4 regions of the Streptomyces nogalater genome follow, and region 1 is predicted to be linked to each of the others. Evidence: riboswitches for the same ligand, from Rfam matches in the RefSeq annotation. Region 1 holds a riboswitch; each other region holds the start of a gene.
What was found. A riboswitch is a leader RNA that binds a small molecule or an ion and turns the genes downstream of it on or off. The one in region 1 is predicted to bind cyclic di-AMP.

Region 1 (4,835 bases):
CGAACCTGGCCGCGGTCACCACACTCGGTCCGCACGGCTCGCTGATCGTCTCCGACGCGGGCAACCACGCCTCCCTCATCGACGGCTGCCGGCTCGCCCGGGGCGAGACCCAGGTCGTCGGGCACGCCGATCCCGAGGCGGTGCGCAAGGCCCTGGGCACGCGCGAGGGCGCGGCGATCGTGGTCTCGGACACGGTCTTCTCGGTCGACGGGGACCGCGCCCCGCTGGCCGACCTGGCCGCCGCCTGCCGGGAGTACGGAGCGGGACTGGTGGTGGACGACGCCCACGGCCTCGGCGTGCTGGGCGACGGCGGCCGGGGCGCGCCGTACGCGGCCGGGCTCGCGGGCGCCGACGACGTGGTGGTCACGGCCACCCTGTCCAAGTCGCTCGGCAGTCAGGGCGGCGTGGTGCTGGGCCCGGCGCGGGTGATCGACCACCTGGTGAACGCGGCCCGGACGTTCATCTTCGACACGGGCCTGGCGCCGGCGGCGGCCGGTGCCGCGCTGGCGGCGCTGCGGCTGCTGGAGCGCGAGCCGGAACGGGCGGCACGCGCCCGCGAGGTGGCCGCGGAACTGCACGCACGGCTGACCGCCGCGGGTCTGGAGGCGGTACGTCCGGACGCCGCGGTGGTCTCCGTGCGGGCTCCGTCCCCGGAGCGGGCGGTGCGCTGGGCGGCCGACTGCCGTTCGGCGGGTCTGGCCGTGGGCTGTTTCCGTCCTCCTTCCGTGCCCGACGGCATCTCACGGCTGAGGCTGACCGCCCGCGCGGATCTCTCCGGGGCCGAGATCGAACGCGCTGTACGCGTCATCGGCGAGACGCGACCATGAGTCGGCGTGACACGGCCGTGCATCACACGAAACGACGAAAGACTGAACGAATCCGATCAGAGAGCGGACAGAAGTTGGTCGGGGGTCGGTCGGGGGTTGGTCAGAGGGTGGTCAGAGGGCGCTGACAAAGCCCGTCCAGCTCTCCGGGGAGAAGAGCAGGGCGGGTCCTGCGGGGTCCTTCGAGTCGCGCACGGCGAGCAGTCCGGCCGCGGGGCCGGAGCGCGGCCGTGCCGTCTCCACGCAGTTGTTCGCGCCCGTGCTGCGGCTGCTGCGCAGCCAGCGCACCTCGTGCAGATCGGTACTGGCAGGGACGTTCCGAGGCAGAGCTGACATGGTGCCTCCTTACGCGCCGTCACCTATCCCGGCGATGTAGTCCAACGAGTCCTCGGGGGAAAGGGCGTGGAACTGAAGGGTGCTGAAGGCCTCGGAGTAGGCCATGAGGTCTTCTTTCCGTTCCAGGTAGAGGCTACTCGTCAACTGGTCGAGAACAACCACGTCCAGATCAGCAGTGCTCGGAAATGAGAAGATAACGAAAGGCCCGGTGAGGCCGATATGCGCCCCCGCCGTGAAGGGCAGCACCTGGAGCCGTACCTGCGGCAGGCGGGCGGCCTCCATCAGCCGCCGGCGCTGCCGGGCCATCACCCCGGGACCGCCCACCTCGCGGCGCAGCACCGCCTCGTCCAGTACGGCGCTCAGCGCCAGCGGCGGATCCGACCGCAGCACGTCCTGCCGGGCCAGCCGCACCTCCACCAGGGTGTCCAGGCGGTCCTCGTCCAGGTCCTTCACGGCGGCCCGGGTCACCGCGCGGGCGTACTCGGCGGTCTGCAACAGACCGGGCACCACCGTGGTCTCCAGGGTGCGCATCGCGCTCGCCTGTGACTCCAGGCTGATGAAATCGCGGTAGGTGGGCGGCAGTACGCCCCGGTAGGCGTGCCACCAGCGGTGCCGGCCGCTCGTCTCCTCCGACCCCGCCAGTATCAGCAGCAACTCGCGCAGATGCCTGTCCCGCACCCCGTAGGCGTCCAGCAGCAACCGTAAATCGGCCGGTTTCACGCCGCTGGCGCCGGTCTCGATACGGCTCACCTTCGACTGGTGCCAGCCGACCAGCCGGGCCGCCTCACCACTGGTCAGCCCGGCGCCGGTGCGCAGCGTGCGCAGTTCGGCGCCCAGCTTGCGGCGGCGTACCGCGGGACCGTTCTGCATGGGCTCCTCCTTACTCCGTCCGGACCGCCCCTATACGGTCTCGCGTCGCAGAGTTCACCGCTTCGAGCGACAGATATATGCATATCTTGGTGGATCGCCCCCCGTGACCGTCCCGGTGATGGCAGTCTGACGGACAAGCACCAGTCCGGGACCGTACTCGAACCCACCGCTGTATGGCGGACCGCGGTCCCGTTGGGAAAGGGACGACGTCGCCATGGCAGACCATCTGGAAGCCTCCGTCACTCTGCCGAGCGATCCCGCCTCGGTCTCGGCCGCGCGCTCCTATGTCGTGGGCACCCTCGCGGAGTGGGGCCTGCCGTCGGACACCGAGACGGCCGACACCGTCCGGCTCATCGTGTCCGAACTCGCCACCAACGCCGTACAGCACACCTTCGGCCAGTCACCCACCTTCACTGTCGACATCGCGCTGCACCATGACGAACAGTTGCGCATCGGCGTCACGGACAGCCATCCCCGCTTTCCGAAGAGACTGCCCGCCGCGGTCCAGCAGGACAATGGGCGCGGCATGGTGATCATCCGCTGGCTCACCGCGGAGTGCGGCGGCCGCCTCCGGGTCCGCCCGACCAACGAGGGCGGCAAGACGGTCTCCATCGAACTCCCCTGGTCCCTGCCAACGGCACCCCTCCCCACAGGCCGGCCACCGGAGACTCCGGCGGGCTGACGCCTGGGGGAGTCCCGTTTCCGGCCTGACGGCGGCGAGGCCGTGCGGGGGAGGGCATTGACGGGCGGATGCGTCCCCTCTCTATGGCACGGGGCCGAGGCACCGTGCCGGGGCGGGTTGGGAGCGCGTCGGCCGGGGCGGGGTGTGCGGGGGCGAGGGGCCACTGAGCGAGTGCCGCCCCATGCGGCCGGCCGGAGTGGCTCGGCCTCGGGCGGTTCCACACCGACTCGTGAGTCACTCGCCGGGGTCCGCACCCGCCTGCCGGCGCCGGGGTGAAGCCGGCTTGTGTGCCGGGCAGGCTCGCGGGCTCGGGTTTCCCACGCTTCCGCTCTTCCCGGGACACAGCCGTGTCGGCGTGCCGGGCGACCGTTCGGTCCCTGTGCGGGCGGTGGGCGACCGGCCCGGCTGCGGACGGCCCCGCGTCGACCCGCCAGGCGTTCCCCGGGGCGCGCCCTTCAGCCTCCGTGCGGCCGGTCGGGCGCAGGCTTCGTGCGGCCCCGCGCGGACCCGCCAGGCGTTCGCCCGGGCGCGCCCCCGCCGGAGGCAGGCAGTCCCGACGGACCACCGGGCAGCCACTCGGCCCCTGGGCCCCCGGGCCTCTGCCTGCCTGCCCGCCTGCCCCGGAAGGCGGCCGTGGCGGTTCGCCGAGCCCTCGGACCCGAGCCTGTCCTCCGGACCCGAGCCTGCCCGTCTGACCCCGGACGAGACCGCCCTCGGGGAGGCCGGCGCGCCGGTGGCCCGGTGCCCGCGCGGGCCACGAGGTGGTCGTGGTCGGCCCCGGGCCGCCGAGGGCCACAGGAGGTCCAAGGGGCCGCTCGCGGCGCGCTGGAGCGGCCCTGCTGTCGGAGCCGCTCCCAGCCGTGGGCGGGTCAGCCGACCCGGCCGTACCAGACGCTCTTGGTCCAGATCTTCTGGAGCTTCACCACGTCCCCGGTCTTCGGGGCGTGCCAGATCTTGTTGTGGCCGGCGTAGATGCCGACGTGGTAGACGCTGGAACCCGAGTGGAAGAAGACCAGGTCGCCGACCTTGCGGTTGCGGGCGGAGATGTGGCGCGACTTGTTGTACTGCTGCGCGGCGGTGCGCGGCAGCTTCTTGCCGGCCTTCTTGAACGAGTACAGCGTCAGCCCCGAGCAGTCGAATCTGTTCGGTCCGGTGGCGCCCCACCGGTATGGGGCGCCCTTCTTGGAGGCCGCGACCTTGAGTGCCTTCGACGCGATCGTCGCGGCGGAGGCGTCGGTGGCGAGACCGGGTACCGCGATCGAGCCGCCCACGGCGGCGAGGGTGAGAGCCGAGGCCGTACCGGCCCGGGCCATCAGCGACGGGACTCGATTGAGCGCAGTCATGCGCAACCCTTCGTCAGCCGCCTGTGAAGGATGACCTGTCGGATTCGGGCTGGCGAAGTAGCCCGGCCGCGTTGCCACGGCTTCACCCCAAGGGCCGCCCGGAACCTCCGCCCCCGCCCGACCCTGTGTCGGACGACTGGACTTCCGTTCCGGCGAACCCGCCTTGCTTGGGTCCTCCACTCCTGCCGATCCACTTCCGTCGACCGGTCATCCGGGCGGCGGCAGGACTCGGCGTCCGCCCGGATCGCCCCGCCGCGGTGGCGGGGGCTTGTCGTCAGACAGGGATCTTGGCTCACAACTGTCTGAAAATCCCAACGGAATCGGGGATTTGTGGTGTTCCTCACCACTCACCCGTTCGGGTGGACAGTGCTCTGTTCGAGGCCCCGTCAGATCATCGGCGTAGCCCCGGACCTGGGGCGATGCCCTCGCCGGCGATTCCCGGACCCGTGCGTTGCGCAACTCGGGAGGCCCGGAAAACGATCGGGATGTACACCGGTCGGCGGTACGTCGTTCGGGCCGTTTCAACTCCGGTCCGAACGACGCGTGTCGACGCGTCGGCGCCGCCGGCCGGGCGGGGTGTCCGCCTCAGCCGACGCTTTCCGGCGGGAGCGCGACGCGAGCGGCCCGGCGCTCGCCGTCGAGCACCCGCAGCGCCCGTGCCAGCGTGTCCCCGTGCAGCTCCGTCTCGCCCCGCTGGTGCATCAGCGCGAGCGCGTCCCGCAGCTCTGCCGCCTTGCGCACCAGCGCCTGGGCGGCGCGCAACCCGCCGTAGGTGGTTCC
Region 2 (4,835 bases), on a different contig from region 1:
GGCCTCGATGCTGGCCGTCCTGGGCCTGGGCGCCCAGGGTGGCGAGGAGATCGTCCTCGCCTCCGACGCCGAGGGCGCCGACGCCGCCCTCGACCGTCTGGCCAAGCTGGTCTCCGAGGGCCTGGAGGAACTGCCCGAGACCGTCTGAGCAGGGCCGGGAAGCCGCGTCGTCCGCACCGGGCGGCGCGGCTTCCGCGTTGTCGAACCGGTTTCGCAGTCGCTCGGTTCCGGCCGGCGGAATTCTTCGCGGGTGTTCGTCCGGGCCGGGTCGCCAGGACGCCAGTACGCCCGAAACACACGGCGCAGAGAATTACCGGAACCGGAAAAGGGCAGCGGAAAAAACCCCGCTCTGGAATTACCCTTCTTTGTATACGGCGCCCGTGTTAATGCCGCAGACCCGACATGTTTACGGGGTGTTGCGAAGTCCTCACACGTTCCCCGGCGCCGGCCGGGCGGAGCCGGTGCGCGCCCGTCGCGCGCTCGGCGTGCAGTGCCGTCAGCGCCCGCGCGCGTTCGCCGTCCCCGCGCGCCACCGCGTCCACGATCGCGCCGTGCTCCGCCCAGGACTCCACCGGGCTCACCGGGGCCTCCACCGTGTACATCCAGGCGACCTTGTGCCGCAGCTGGGTCAGCATCAAGGTCAGCGAGGGGCTGCCGCAGGCCTGGGCGAGCGTCTCGTGGAACCAGCCGCCGAGTGAGCGCAGATCCTCGCTGTTGCCCTTCCTGGCCCGCTCCTGGCCCAGCCGGACCAGGCCGCGCAGCACCTTCAGATGGGCTTCCGTGCGCCGCTGGGCGGCCCGCGCGGCGCCCAGCGGCTCCAGCAGCGTCCGCATCTCCAGCACGTCGGCGGCCTCCTGCTCGGTCGGCTCGGCCACGCACGCGCCCGCGTGCCGGCGCGTCACCACGAACCCCTCGGCCTCCAGCGTGCGCAGCGCCTCGCGGACGGGGACGCGCGAGACGCCGTAGCGGCGGGCCAGCACTTCCTCGGTGAGCCGGCTGCCGCGCTCGTAGACACCCGCGACGATGTCGTCCCGGACAGCGGTGCACACCGAGTGCGCCGGAATACGCATGACCGACCTCCGCCTTAATCCCCGTGAAACGCCGACGATGGACGCGTGTTCCGTGACTCTATTCCAATGGCCCGGAATTTCCGACGGCGGGCGGTAATCCATGGAGTTTTTTTGGACAACGAGTCCGGCGGACACCGTGAAAAACGACGAAAGCCCCGGCTCGGTGAGCCGGGGCCGCCGGGGAACGCGCGGGGCGTCAGATGTGCACGCCGTGCCCGCGCAGATAGGCGACGGGGTCGATGTCGGAGCCGTACTCGGGGCTCGTGCGCGCCTCGAAGTGGAGGTGCGGGCCGGTGACGTTGCCGGTGGCGCCGGACAGCCCGATCTGCCGGCCCGGCTCGACCTGCTGGCCCACCGTGACGCCGATGGAGGACAGGTGCCCGTACTGCGTGTACATGCCGTCGGCCATCCGGATCACGACCTGGTTGCCGTAGGCGCCGCCCCAGCCGGTGGCGACGACCGTGCCGGAGCCCACCGCGTGCACGGTGGTGCCGCTGGCCGCGTGGAAGTCGATGCCGGTGTGCGAGCCGGAGGACCACAGGGAGCTGGAGGCCTGGTAGGCCGTGGAGACGTAGGAGTGCGCGATGGGCGCGACGAAGGTGTTCAGCCGGCGGCGCTCGGCCTCGCGTGCGGCGCGGACCCGCTCCTCCTCGGCCCGCTCGGCGGCCGCCTTCGCCGCGGCCTCCTCGGCCGCCTTGCGGTCGGCGGCCTCCTGCTGGGCGGTGGCCTGCGCCTCGATCTGCGCGGCGACGTCCTCGGTGGCGGCGAGGACCGGCGTGAGGCCGGTCTGGTCCACGGGGTTGTCGGCGGCGAGTGCCGGGGAGGCGGCGAGGGTGCCGATGACACCGGTGGTGGTCAGGGCCGCGACGCCGGCCGCCTGAGCGGTGGTGCGCTTGACCCGGCCGGGCTTGCGGTGCTTCCCGGTGGCGCACATGAACGCCATGAAGTGGCTGGTCCTTTCCTTCCCTCTCGCCTACCGGGTTAGCTGACGGGTTCGGAGCAGGAAGGTCTCCTACGGGCCCCCTCGCGCTCGCGCGGGCGCCCGATTCACCCCAGGGACGGTGGGTCCCCGGCTCCCCTGGCTCGCGCCGTACGGGGACTCGGCGATGGCTGTCCGGTGCCGCGGGTGCGGCGCACTGCCTGACGAACAGCCCGGACGACGCTACGGCGGCCCGCTTTCGATCCTCAAACGGATCCGGAGTTTTGTAGCGCATCCCACAGGTCAGACAGGCAACCTCCGCCCCAAAACGGGCATCTGAGGGACCGAGTGGAACAGCGTGGGGCCCTGACGGCCGGTAAGCCGTCAGGGCCCCACGCGCGCGTGCGCCGGTGGCGCCGGGCCGCTACTCGGCCGTCACCACGGTCACCTCACCGATGCCGAGCGCCTCGACCGGCGCCTTGATCTGCGAGGCGTCGCCGACGAGGACGGTCACCAGGCGGTCCACCGGGAAGGCGTTCACGACGGCCGCGGTGGCCTCCACCGTGCCCGTGGCGGCCAACTGCCGGTACAGCGTCGCCTGGAAGTCGTCGGGCAGGTGCTGCTCGACCTGGTCGGCCAGCGTGCTCGCGACGGCCGCCGCGGTCTCGTACTTCAGCGGCGCCACCCCGACGAGGTTCTGCACGGCGACATCCCGCTCGGCGTCGGTCAGGCCCTCCGCCGCGACGGTGCGCAGCACCTTCCACAGGTCGTCCAGCGCCGGGCCGGTGTTCGGCGTGTCCACGGAGCCGCTGATGGCGAGCATCGCCGCGCCCGTGCCGTCCGGCGCCGACCTGAGGACCTGCCCGAAGGAGCGCACGCCGTAGGTGTAGCCCTTCTCCTCGCGCAGGACGCGGTCCAGGCGGGAGGTGAGGGTGCCGCCGAGGCAGTACGTGCCGAGCACCTGGGCGGGCCACACCCGGTCGTGCCGGTCGGGGCCGATCCGGCCGATGAGCAGCTGCGTCTGGACGGCGCCGGGCCGGTCCACGATGACCACGCGTCCGGTGTCGTCGGCGGTCACCGGCGGCACCGGGCGCGGCTCGCCCGGAGTACCGGACCAGGCGCCCAGGGTGTCGCCGAGCAGCGCGTCGAGGTCGGTGCCGGTCAGGTCGCCGACGACGACCAGGGTGGCCGTGGCGGGCCGCACATGGCGGTCGTAGAAGGCGCGTACGGCCGCCGCGTCGATCTTCTCGACGGTCTCCTCGGTGCCCTGGCGCGGCCGGGACATGCGCGAGGTCGCCGGGAACAGCTCCTTGGAGAGTTCCTTGGCGGCCCGGCGGGAGGGGTTGGCCAGCTCGTGCGGGATCTCGTCCAGGCGGTTGCGGACGAGGCGCTCGACCTCGCTCGGGGCGAAGGCGGGCGCGCGCAGCGCGTCGGCGAGCAGGCCGAGGCCCTTGGCCAGGCGGGAGACCGGGACCTCCAGGCTGAGCCGGACGCCGGGGTGGTCGGCGTGCGCGTCCAGGGTGGCGCCGGCGCGCTCCAGCTCGGCGGCGAACTCCTCGGCGGAGTGCCGGTCGGTGCCCTCGGAGAAGGCCCGCGCCATGATCGTGGCGACGCCGTCCAGGCCGGCCGGCTCGGCGTCCAGGGGCGCGTCCAGCAGCACCTCGACGGCGACGACCTGCTGGCCGGGGCGGTGGCAGCGCAGCACGGTCAGGCCGTTGTCGAGCGCGGTGCGCTCGGGGGCCGGGAACGCCCAGGGCCTGGCCTCGCCGGGCTGCGGCTGGGGGTGGAACTCCATGGTGGCGAGCTCGGTCACTTGGCCGTCTCCTCGTTCTCGGTCTCGTCGCGGCCCGCCTCTACGGTCGCTTCCTGCTCCGGGTCCTCCGGGACATCGGCGTCCGGGGCGGTCTCCGGGGACTTCGGTTCGTAGACCAGGACCGCGCGGTTGTCGGGCCGCAGGCGGGCCCCCGCGACCTCCCGGACCTCCTCGGGGGTCACCTCCAGGACGCGCTGGACGGCGGTCAGGGCGAGCTGCGGGTCGCCGAACAGGACGGCGAACCGGCACAGTTCGTCGGCGCGGCCGGCGACCGTGCCGAGCCGGTCCAGCCACTCGCGCTCCAGCTGGGCCTGGGCGCGCTCCATCTCCTCGGGCGTGGGGCCCTCCTCGGCGAACCGGGCCAGCTCCTCGTCGATGGCGGCCTCGATCACCGGCACCTCGACGTCACCGGAGGTCTTCACGTCCAGCCAGCCCATGGAGGGCGCGCCGGCCAGGCGGAGCAGGCCGAAGCCGGCGGCGACGGCCGTGCGGTCGCGGCGCACCAGGCGGTTGTAGAGACGGGAGGACTCGCCGCCGCCGAGGATGGTCAGGGCGAGGTCGGCCGCGTCGCACGCGCGCGTGCCGTCGTGCGGGAGCCGGTAGGCGGCCATCAGCGCGCGCGCCGGGACCTCCTCCACGACGACCTCGCGCTTCTGCTCGCCGATGATGTCCGGCAGGGAGCCGTCGCGGGGCGCGGGCTTGCCGTCGTGGGAGGCGATGGAGCCGAAGTACTTCTCGATCCAGGCGAGGGTCTGCTCGGGGTCGATGTCGCCGACCACGGAGAGCACCGCGTTGTTCGGCGCGTAGTAGGTGCGGAAGAACCGGCGGGCGTCCTCCAGGGTGGCCGCGTCCAGGTCCGCCATGGAGCCGATCGGCGTGTGGTGGTACGGGTGGCCCTCCGGGTAGGAGAGGGCGGTCAGCTTCTCGAAGGCGGTGCCGTAGGGCACGTTGTCGTAGCGCTGGCGGCGCTCGTTCTTGACGACGTCCCGCTGGTTCTCCATGGACTCCTCGTCCAGGGCGGCCAGCAGCGAGC
Region 3 (4,835 bases), on a different contig from region 1:
ACGACGCTCAGCAGGAGCAGGCAGACGGTCATGCCGGGGCTCCGGTTCCTGGTCGGAAAGGTGTGCGGGTACGGGGTGGTGCGGGGGCACGCGTCGCACGGCCGCGCGGGGTGCGGACGCGTGTCCCTGTCAGTATGGCGAAGAAGGGCGGTGCGAGTCAGGTGCCGGTGGCGAACCGACCGGGTGTGACGGCGAAAGTCCAGGTGGGAGAGGGGAGTTCGGCGGGGCCGGAACAGGGTCCCGGCCCGGCGGCGTGCCGGACGCCGCCAGGGACGGCGCCCGGCAGACAGACAGGCCAACAGACAGGCGGGCGCGGACGGGCACGGTCACGGGCCGTCCGCGAGCCGCCCGTCGTACCAGTGCCTCAGTCCGCCACGACGCGGCCCGTGACCTCGCCCAGTCCGATCCGGTGGCCGTCCGGTCCGGGGGCCCAGGCCGACAGGGTCACCACGTCCCCGTCCTCCAGGAACGTCCGCTTGCCGTCCGGGAGTTCGAGGGGGTCACGACCGTTCCAGGTCAGCTCCAGCAGCGAGCCCCGCTGGTCCTCGGCCGGGCCGCTCACCGTGCCCGAGCCGTACAGGTCGCCGGTGCGCAGCGAGGCGCCGTTGACCGTCATATGGGCGAGCTGCTGGGCGGCGGTCCAGTACATGGTGGAGAACGGCGGTTCGGAGACCACCTGGCCGTTGACCGCGACGGAGATACGGAGGTCGTAGCCGCCGGGTTCGACGCCGGGGGCCGTGTCGTCCAGGTAGGGCAGCAGCGGGTGGGTGCGCTCCGGAGGGGCCAGGCGCGCGTGCTTCAGCGCCTCCAGCGGGGTGATCCACGCCGAGACCGAGGTGGCGAAGGACTTGCCGAGGAACGGGCCGAGCGGGACGTACTCCCAGGCCTGGATGTCCCGCGCGGACCAGTCGTTGAGCAGGCAGAGCCCGAAGACGTGCTCGCGGAAGTCGCCGAGCGCCACCGGGCGGCCCTGCCGGGACGGCACGCCCACGACGAAGCCGACCTCGGCCTCGATGTCCAGCCGGACCGACGGGCCGAAGACGGGCGCGGGGTCGGCGGGGCCCTTGCGCTGCCCGGCCGGCCGTACGACGTCCGTGCCGGAGACGACGACCGTGCCGGCGCGGCCGTGGTAACCGATCGGCAGGTGCTTCCAGTTGGGGGTGAGGCTGTCCTCGGCGTCCGGGCGGAAGATCCGGCCGACGTTGCGGGCGTGGTGTTCCGAGGCGTAGAAGTCGACGTAGTCCGCCACCTCGAAGGGCAGGTGCAGCGTCACCTCGGACAGGGGGTGGAACAGCGGCTCGACCGTCGGGCGGTGCGCCGGGTCGGTGACCCAGGAGGTGACGGCCCGCCGTATCTCCGACCAGGTGGCGCGGCCGGCGGCCAGCAGCGGGTTGAGGGTGGGGGCGGCGAGCAGCGCCTGGTGGGGCGAGCCGACCGCCGCCGCCGTGGCGCCCGCGTCGAGGACGTGGTTCCCGAGCCGGACGCCGATCCTCCGCTCCGTGCTGCCGGTGGGCGAGAACACGCCGTAGGGGAGGTTGTGCGGGCCGAAGGGGTCGCCCTCGGGGACGTCGAAGGGGGGCATGGGTGCTGCCTCACTCTCATCCGTGCCATGCATGGCGAAGCGTTCCATGGGGTCGGGCACACGTTACGGCCGACACGCCTGTCATGGGCAGTGGTCCCCGCGCCCGGGGGTTTGCTCGAAAGGGTGCTCGCCCGGGCCGTGACAGTCCGGTGGGTTTTCGCCACCGAGCCCTGCGCGGGCGGCACTTGGGGGCGGGCGGTACGGCGGGAGAGGGGAGCGAGGGATGAGTCGGCGGGGCCCGGGGTCCGTATTCTCTGGGCATGGCATCCACCCCGGCATATGCCCTCATCGCCACTGACCTGGACGGAACGCTGCTGCGCGGCGACGACACCGTCTCCGACCGGTCGCTCGCCGCGCTCGCGCGGGTGGCGCGGGCCGGGGCCCGGCACCTGGTGGTCACCGGCCGCCCTGCGCCACGGGTGCGGCCCCTGCTCACGCGCCTCGGCTGCACCTCACTGGCGGTGTGCGGGCAGGGCGCGCAGGTCTACGACGCCCGGGCGGGCCGGCTGCTGTGGTCGGTCCGGCTGGACCGGGAGCTGGCGGAGACCGCGCTCGGCAAGGTCGAGGCGGAGGTGGGGCAGGTGTACGCGGCGGTCGACCAGGACGGCGAGGACGGGCTCACGCTGATCGAGCCCGGCTACCGGATGCCGCATCCGACGCTGCCCGCGGTCCGGGTCGGCCGGCGCGCCGATCTGTGGGCCGAGCCCATCAGCAAGGTGCTGCTGCGTCACGCCGAGCTGTCCGACGACGAGCTGGCGGCCGTGGCGCGCTCGGCGGTGGGCTCGCTGGCGAGCGTCACCATGTCGGGGCCGGGCACCGTGGAGCTCCAGCCGAGCGGGGTGACGAAGGCGACCGGTCTGGCGCTGGCCGCCGAGCGGCTGGGGATCGGTGCCGAACGGGCCCTGGCCTTCGGTGACATGCCCAACGACATCCCGATGTTCCGCTGGGCGGCGCGCGGTGTGGCCATGGCCGGCGCACATCCCGAGCTGAAGGCGGTGGCCGACGAGGTCACGGTGTCGAACGAGGACGACGGGGTCGCCGTCGTCCTCGAAAGACTGTTCCCGGCCGCCTGACCGCGTCAGGGGCCGGGCGGCCGGTCCGGTCAGTAGGCGCCGAAGACGTTGTCGATCGAGCCGTACCGGTCCGCCGCGTAGTTGCAGGCGGCGGTGATGTTCGCGACCGGGTCGTAGATGTCGAAGGACGTTCCGGCGACGTGGTACGCGTTGAAGGTGGGGTCGATGACCTGGAGCAGGCCCTTGGACGGGATGCCCTTGGCCGCGTTGGAGTCCCAGAGGTTGATGGCCGACGGGTTGCCGGAGGACTCGCGGATGATGTTGCGGTGGATGCCGTTGTAGGTGCCCGGGATGTTCTTCTCGGCCATGATCGCGAGCGATTCGCGGATCCAGCCGTCGAGGTTGTCCGGGTATCCGGCGGGGGTGGTGGCCACCGCCGGGGCCGCGGTGGTGGCGGCGGACGCGCCGGTCGCGCCGATGAGCGGCAGGGCGAGGACGGCGGCGCCGGTGCAGGCGGCGGCGAGGGTGCGGACGAGGCGGGTGTTCCGGGTACGGCGGTGCTGAGCGGCAGCAGGCATCGAAAGTTCCTCTCCGGCGCCTGCGAGGTGAGCTGTCGGGTTCGGGCGGGGAGGTGCCCGGCCGTGCCCGGAAGGAGGCACGGCTTCACCCCGAGCCGTTCCGGTGCGGCGTATGCCGTCCGGCGCGGCGACTTACCTGGGTCCCCCGCTCCTGCCGTACGAATGAGTTCGTGAATGGGTTACGCGGGCGGCGGCAGGATTAGGCGTCCACCCGACGGCCCGGAACGTATGCGAGAGCACATGTCGGGAACAAGTACCGGATTCATACAAGGCGCCATTTGGTCTTGATCGATGTCGTTTGAGGGGCTTGATCCTTTGCGAATGCCAATCCTCAACTCGCCGACGGGGCAAGGCGTGGCGGGGGCGTGGCGGGCGGCGCGGGCGAGCTGGGGCGAGTGACCCAATTCACGAAATGGCAAAAGACTTCAAATCGGACATGGGGGATTAGGGCTATTCAGGCCTGAAGTCCGAGTAGTGGTGGAACCCGGAGTGGGGCGCGCGTCGTTGCCCTGGAGGCCGACGGGGGAGGGGTGAGGGTGAGGAAGGTGTGGAGAGGTCGCGACACGGCATCCGGATTACCGTTAAGTCGATATATGTCCCTTATTACCGTGTGATCAAAACCATGCCGGTCATGGTCCGATACCACCCGGGCTGGACCGGTGGGCGCTATCGGTGATCGAAACAGGACCGGATACGCTGACTTGAGTGATGGCAGCGACCTATCGACAAACCGTGTAATCGCCAGCAGACACCAGCAGACAGGAGACCCCTCGTGACCGTCGTCGGGCCGTTCGGGCTGAGCGTGCGGGACCAGGCTCTCGAAGCCGATGTCCAGGCCGGATTGGCGGCTGTCGAGGAAGGCTTGCTCGATGCCACCAAGAGCGAGGTCCCGTTCATCACCGAGGCCGCGCAGCACCTCGTGCGGGCCGGCGGGAAACGATTCCGGCCACTGCTCGTGATGCTCGCCGCCCAGTTCGGCGACCCGTACGCGCCGGGCGTCGTGCCGTCGGCCGTGGTCGTGGAGCTGACCCACCTGGCCACGCTCTACCACGACGACGTCATGGACGAGGCGGCCGTACGGCGCGGAGTGGACAGCGCCAACACCCGCTGGGGCAACTCCGTCGCGGTCCTCACCGGCGACTTCCTCTTCGCCCGCGCCTCCCAGATCCTCGCCGACCTCGGCCCGGAGGCGGTCCGGGTGCAGGCCCTGGCGTTCGAACGGCTGGTCACCGGGCAGATCCTGGAGACCGCGGGCCCCTCGGACGGCCGCGACCCGGTCGAGCACTACCTGGACGTGCTGGCCGGCAAGACCGGCTCCCTGGTGGCGGTGTCCTGCCGGTTCGGCGCGATGATGTCCGGCGCCGGCGAGCGGGTCGTGGACGTGCTCACCCAGTACGGCGAACGGCTCGGCGTCGCCTTCCAGCTGGCGGACGACGTCCTGGACATCGCCTCCGACTCCCACGAGTCCGGCAAGACCCCGGGCACCGACCTGCGCGAGGGCATCCCGACGCTTCCGGTGCTCCGGCTGCGCGAGCGGGCCGCCCGGCTCGGGCTGGCCGAGGACATCGCGCTGTGCGAACTGCTGGACTCCGACCTCAGCGACGACACCCGGCACGCCCGGGCGCTGGCCGCGCTGCGCGCCCACCCCGCGCTGGAGCAGGC
Region 4 (4,835 bases), on a different contig from region 1:
CAGGTCGCTGGCCTCGGAGGCGGCGTGGGCGACGGCGAGCGAGACACCGAGGATGGCGTTGGCGCCGAGGGAGCCCTTGTTGTCGGTGGCGTCCAGGTCGAACATGGCCTGGTCGATCAGGCGCTGCTCGGTGGCGTCGTAGCCGACCAGCTCGGGGCCGATCTGCTCGATGACGGCGAGGACGGCCTTCTCGACGCCCTTGCCCTGGTAACGGTTCGGGTCACCGTCGCGCAGCTCGATGGCCTCGAAGGCGCCGGTCGAGGCGCCGGACGGCACGGCGGCACGACCCGTGCTGCCGTCGTCGAGGCCGACCTCGACCTCGACCGTGGGGTTGCCTCGGGAGTCCAGGATTTCCCGGGCTACGACGACGTCGATGGACGGCACGAGCATCTCCTTCTTGGATGTGACGCTGGAAGTGCGGGGCTGGTGTGCCTTGCGACTAGAGCCTAACCGTCCCGGGCCGCTCGGCCGGCGACCGACCGCCCCGTGGACAGAGCGACCGTACCGTTTGTTTCCATTCGAAACAAAGGGGTCCCGGCCGGTTCCGGGCGAAGGGGCGCCGGGCGGACGCGGAAAAACCCCGTCCCGGCGCGTACGGGGGAACACGCGCCGGGACGGGGAGCCCCTGGGGGACGGGGGTGGCCCGCACGGCCCTTCGGTGAGCGGCCGGCCTGTGCGGGCCTCGCAGCCTCCCGTGGGCCCGCCGGGATGTGCGGGCCGCCGGGCCGGGGGCCGGGGGGTTACTTCAGGTGGAGCTGCTGGCCCGGGTAGATCAGGTCGGCGTCCTGGACGATGTCCTTGTTCAGCTCGAACAGCTTCTGCCAGCCGCCGGCGACCTTGTGCCGCGCGGCGACGGTGCTGAGCGTGTCGCCCTCGACCACCTTGTACTCGCCGTCGCCCTTCTGGACCTTCTTGCCGGTCGGGGTGGTGACGGTCTTGCCCGCGCTCTTGGACGTGGAGGCGGCCGGGCGCTCGGCGGAGCGGGAGGCGGCCTGCTGGTCGGTGGAGCGGGTGGTGGTGCCCGAGTCCTGGGTGGACGGGGAGGAGGGGGTGGAGGGGGTGGACGGCGCGGGGGCGCTCGGGGCCGAGCCGTTGTACGGGGTGCCCGACAGGCCTGTGCCGCACACCGGCCAGGCGCCCTTGCCCTGCGAGGCGAGGACCTTCTCGGCGACGGCTATCTGCTGGGACTTGCTCGCCTTGTCGGCGGTGGAGGCGTACTGCGTGCCGCCGTACGCGGCCCAGGTGGAGGCGGAGAACTGCAGACCGCCGTAGTAGCCGTTGCCGGTGTTGATGGACCAGTTGCCGCCGGACTCGCACTGGGCGACCGCGTCCCACTGGGAGGCGGTGGCGGCGGAGGCGTTGCCGGCCGCCATCAGCGGGGCGGCGACGGCGGCGCCGGTGACACCGGCGAGCGTGACGGCGCGGACGGCCTTGGACGGACGACGGTGCTTGCCCTTGCCGGTAAACAGCATGGATCGATTCCCCTCACCGACGCCTGCGAGGTGAGCTGTCGGGTTCGGGCCGGTTGAGTTGCCCGGCCGCGTCCGCTTTCGCGTGACACGGCTTCACCCCCAGCCGGTCCCAGCCTCAACTGCTGGGCCCGGCACTTACCTTGGGTCCCCCGCTCCTGCCTACGGCGCTTGACGCGACGACTGTTCCCGGACGACCGCCGGCAGGATTCGGCGTGGCGGATACCGGGGCTCGTGGTGACGAGCGGCCTCGACCGTAGACAGGTGATCGCCGGAATTTCAAAGACGATCAGGGCTTCTGAGACTCATCCCACACTTTCGCCAAACCGGACATTCAGGCGTTAAGTAGGGCGCCAAGTCCCGCTACTTTGCGCCCGTTTCGCCCTGGACATCCAGGGTCTGACCGGCGGCGATGTGATTCGGGTCGGCGCCGATGGCCTTCTTGTTGCCGGCGTACAGCGCGCGCCATCCGCCGTCGACGTCAAGGGAGTCGGCGATGGAGGACAGCGAGTCGCCCTGGCGGACGGTGTAGGTGTCCGGTTCACGGGACGCGTGACGGCCGGACGAGGCGTCGTGCTGACCGTTTGTCACGCTTTCGTCCGCGCTCGGGCCCCGGTGGCGCCCGCCGGTGCCGACGGCGCCGGTGTCGACCAGGCTCCAAGACCCGGCCGCCTGCTGCGGGTTGCCCACGGTCCCGACGTCCGGCGTGGCCGTCGGGAAGCCGCCCGGGCCCTGCGAACCGCCGATGTCGGGCGTGGGGGACTTGTCGGACTCGGGGGTGTCGGTCCCGGCGGAACCGGGGGTCTCGCCGGTGCCCTTGCCCGTTTCCCTGTCCGCGTCTTCGCCGGCGGCCTTGTCCGCGCCCTTGTCGCCCTTGTCGCCGTTGTCGCCCTTGACGTCCTTGTTGCCCTTGTCCTGCTTGGTGGACGGCGTGCCGGTCGGCTCCGCGGAGGAGCCGGATCCCGGGTCGGCAGTGGAGCCGGTGGAGGGCGACGCGTCCGGCGAGCCGGACGGGGTGGAGGTCCCGGGGGTCGCGGACGTGCCGGAGTCGCCGGCCGGTCCGGACGAGTCCTCGGAACCGCCGGTGTCACCGGAGCCGCCGACGCCCGTGTCGACGTCCACGGACCCCGAGTTCCGCGTCAGGCCGGACAGCAGGGCGCAGGTGGCCCAGGGGGCGGTGCCCCGGTCGGCCAGGATCTTCTCGGCGACGGCGATCTGCTGCTGACGGCTGGCCTGGTCGGCGCTGGTCGCGTACTGGCCGCCGCCGTACTTGTCCCAGTCCTCCTGCGAGATCTGCAGGCCGCCGTAGTAACCGCTTCCGTTGTCCGCGCTCCAGGAGCCGCCGCTCTCGCACTCGGCCACCTTGTCCCACGTGGTGCCGTCGGCCGCGTTGGCGCTCGCGGCGCCGAGCAGCGGGATGGCGATGGCGGAGCCGGTCACTCCGGCCGCGACGAGGAGGGCCGGAGCCTGGCGGGGGCGACGGTGTCGACCGTTCCCGGAGAGCATGCAGAAGCCTTTCGAGCGACAGCAGGACCGGCGCGGCGGTCGGAGCCGCTCGCCGCGCTGATGGGTGAACGTATCGGCAGACGATCACTTGTCACAAGTTCATGCCGCACAGATCACGTGAAGATCACAGAGTTGAGAAAGTGTCAGGTTTCTCTGGAGAGGCTGTGTTCAGGCGGTCGGCGTGAACTTCACCGGCAGGGTGCGCAGGCCGCGCATGATGAGCCCGCCGCGCCAGCGCAGGTCGGCCGGATCGGCGGCGAGCCGCAGGTCGGGCAGGCGGTTGAACAGGGCGGCCAGCGCGGTCTGACCCTCCAGCCGGGCGAGCGGCGCGCCCAGGCAGTAGTGGATGCCGTGGCCGTAACCGAGGTGCTGGTTGTCGCGGCGGGCGAGGTCCAGCACATCCGGGTCGGCGAACCGCTCCGGGTCCCGGTCGGCGGCGGCGAGGACGACGAGCACCGGGTCGCCCTGCGCTATGCCCTGCCCGCCGATGGTCAGCGGTTCGGTGGCGAACCGCCAGGTGGCCAGCTCCACCGGGCCGTCGAAGCGCAGGAGTTCCTCCACGCCCGTCTCCAGCAGGTCGCGTTCGCCGCGGGCCAGGGAGTCCTGCAGCCGGGCGCGCTGGCCGGGGTGGGTGAGCAGGGCGTAGGTGCCGTTGCCGATGAGGTTGACGGTCGTCTCGAAGCCGGCGAACAGCAGGATGAAGGCCATGGCGGCGGCCTCGTTCTCGGTGAGGTGCTCACCGTGGTCGGAGGCGCGGATGAGACCGGAGATCAGGTCCTCGCCGGGCGCGGGCGTGGCGGACAGCGCCTCGCGCTTCTTGTGGATCAGCTCGGCGAGGTAGCCGCGCATCTTCTTCACGGACCGCGCGACCCCTCCCCTCGGTCCTCCCCCGTGCCGGATCATCATGCCCGCCCAGTCCCGGAAGTCGTCCTGGTCCTCGCGCGGGACGCCGAGCAGGTCGCAGATGGCGTAGATGGGCAGCGGGAAGGCGAACTCATGGATGAGGTCGGCGGAGCCGGTCTTCGCGAACCGGTCGATGAGCTGGTCGGTCAGCTCCCGCACCCGGGGGGCGAACTCGGCGACCCGGCGCGGGGTGAACGCCTTGCTGACCAGCCTGCGCAGCCGGGTGTGGTCCGGCGGGTCGATGTTCAGCAGATGCGTCATCAGCTCGGCCTTGCGCTCGCCGGGGATGCCGGTCTTGCCCTTGGCGTGCGCGGGCTCGTCGTGGTGGGCCGGGTTCTTGCTCAGCCGCGGGTCGGCCAGGGCCTGCCGGGCGTCGGCGTACCGGGTGACCAGCCATGCCTCCACCCCGCTCGGCAGCCGCGTGCGGTGCACGGGGGCGTGCTCGCGCAGCCAGGCGTAGGCGGGGTAGGGGTCGGCGGCGAACTCCCACGTGAAGAGGGCGGGGGCCGGCTGGTCGGGGTGGTGCTGGTCGCTCACACCTCGACCGTATCCGCCCCGGCACCCACCTCGCCGATCGCCTTGGGGGGTGGCGGGATGGTCCGGGTCGGCGGACACCTTGCGGGGCGACTTCGGAGCGGCGGGACAGCCGGGGCGACGGACACCTTGCGGAGCGCCTTCGGAGCGGCGGGACAGCCGGGGCGACGGACACCTTGCGGAGCGCCTTCGGAGCGGCGGGACAGCCAGGACGGCGGGCGCCTCGGGGAGCGCCTTCGGGACGGGGGGCGACCCGGGGTGGCGGGTCGGTGGATCGGCCGGGCTCGTCGTACCGGTGGTGTACCTGCTCGTCCTCGCCGTGCCGGTCGCGCGGGGGGCCGGGGCGTTGGGCGTCGGGCGTAGGGGTTGCCGGTTCGCCGGCTCCGGGTGCCCGTGGCCTGCTTCGGGGACACTTCCGCTTTT

Region 2: another riboswitch for cyclic di-AMP. It lies ahead of ABD350_RS10185 (M23 family metallopeptidase); the one in region 1 lies ahead of ABD350_RS27285 (C40 family peptidase).
Region 3: another riboswitch for cyclic di-AMP. It lies ahead of ABD350_RS11485 (transglycosylase SLT domain-containing protein); the one in region 1 lies ahead of ABD350_RS27285 (C40 family peptidase).
Region 4: another riboswitch for cyclic di-AMP. It lies ahead of ABD350_RS20975 (transglycosylase family protein); the one in region 1 lies ahead of ABD350_RS27285 (C40 family peptidase).

The regions. Positions count from the first base shown of each region.
Region 1 covers NZ_BAAASM010000043.1:60,580-65,414, forward strand. Annotated here, with positions in the region: gene ABD350_RS27265 (8-amino-7-oxononanoate synthase) at 1-827, shown strand, start outside; gene ABD350_RS27270 (DUF397 domain-containing protein) at 939-1,160, opposite strand; gene ABD350_RS27275 (helix-turn-helix domain-containing protein) at 1,170-2,030, opposite strand; gene ABD350_RS27280 (ATP-binding protein) at 2,245-2,712, shown strand; gene ABD350_RS27285 (C40 family peptidase) at 3,582-4,055, opposite strand; cyclic di-AMP (ydaO/yuaA leader) riboswitch at 4,059-4,200, opposite strand; gene ABD350_RS27290 (hypothetical protein) at 4,641-4,835, opposite strand, start outside.
Region 2 covers NZ_BAAASM010000010.1:117,948-122,782, reverse strand. Annotated here, with positions in the region: gene ABD350_RS10195 (HPr family phosphocarrier protein) at 1-148, shown strand, start outside; gene ABD350_RS10190 (GntR family transcriptional regulator) at 384-1,070, opposite strand; gene ABD350_RS10185 (M23 family metallopeptidase) at 1,267-2,013, opposite strand; cyclic di-AMP (ydaO/yuaA leader) riboswitch at 2,026-2,186, opposite strand; gene ABD350_RS10180 (M16 family metallopeptidase) at 2,414-3,802, opposite strand; gene ABD350_RS10175 (M16 family metallopeptidase) at 3,799-4,835, opposite strand, start outside.
Region 3 covers NZ_BAAASM010000013.1:43,692-48,526, reverse strand. Annotated here, with positions in the region: gene ABD350_RS11500 (M56 family metallopeptidase) at 1-32, opposite strand, end outside; gene fahA (fumarylacetoacetase) at 365-1,582, opposite strand; gene ABD350_RS11490 (HAD family hydrolase) at 1,843-2,655, shown strand; gene ABD350_RS11485 (transglycosylase SLT domain-containing protein) at 2,685-3,173, opposite strand; cyclic di-AMP (ydaO/yuaA leader) riboswitch at 3,176-3,356, opposite strand; gene ABD350_RS11480 (polyprenyl synthetase family protein) at 3,946-4,835, shown strand, end outside.
Region 4 covers NZ_BAAASM010000031.1:81,758-86,592, reverse strand. Annotated here, with positions in the region: gene eno (phosphopyruvate hydratase) at 1-384, opposite strand, end outside; gene ABD350_RS20975 (transglycosylase family protein) at 741-1,472, opposite strand; cyclic di-AMP (ydaO/yuaA leader) riboswitch at 1,478-1,649, opposite strand; gene ABD350_RS20970 (transglycosylase family protein) at 1,833-2,975, opposite strand; gene ABD350_RS20965 (cytochrome P450 family protein) at 3,144-4,415, opposite strand.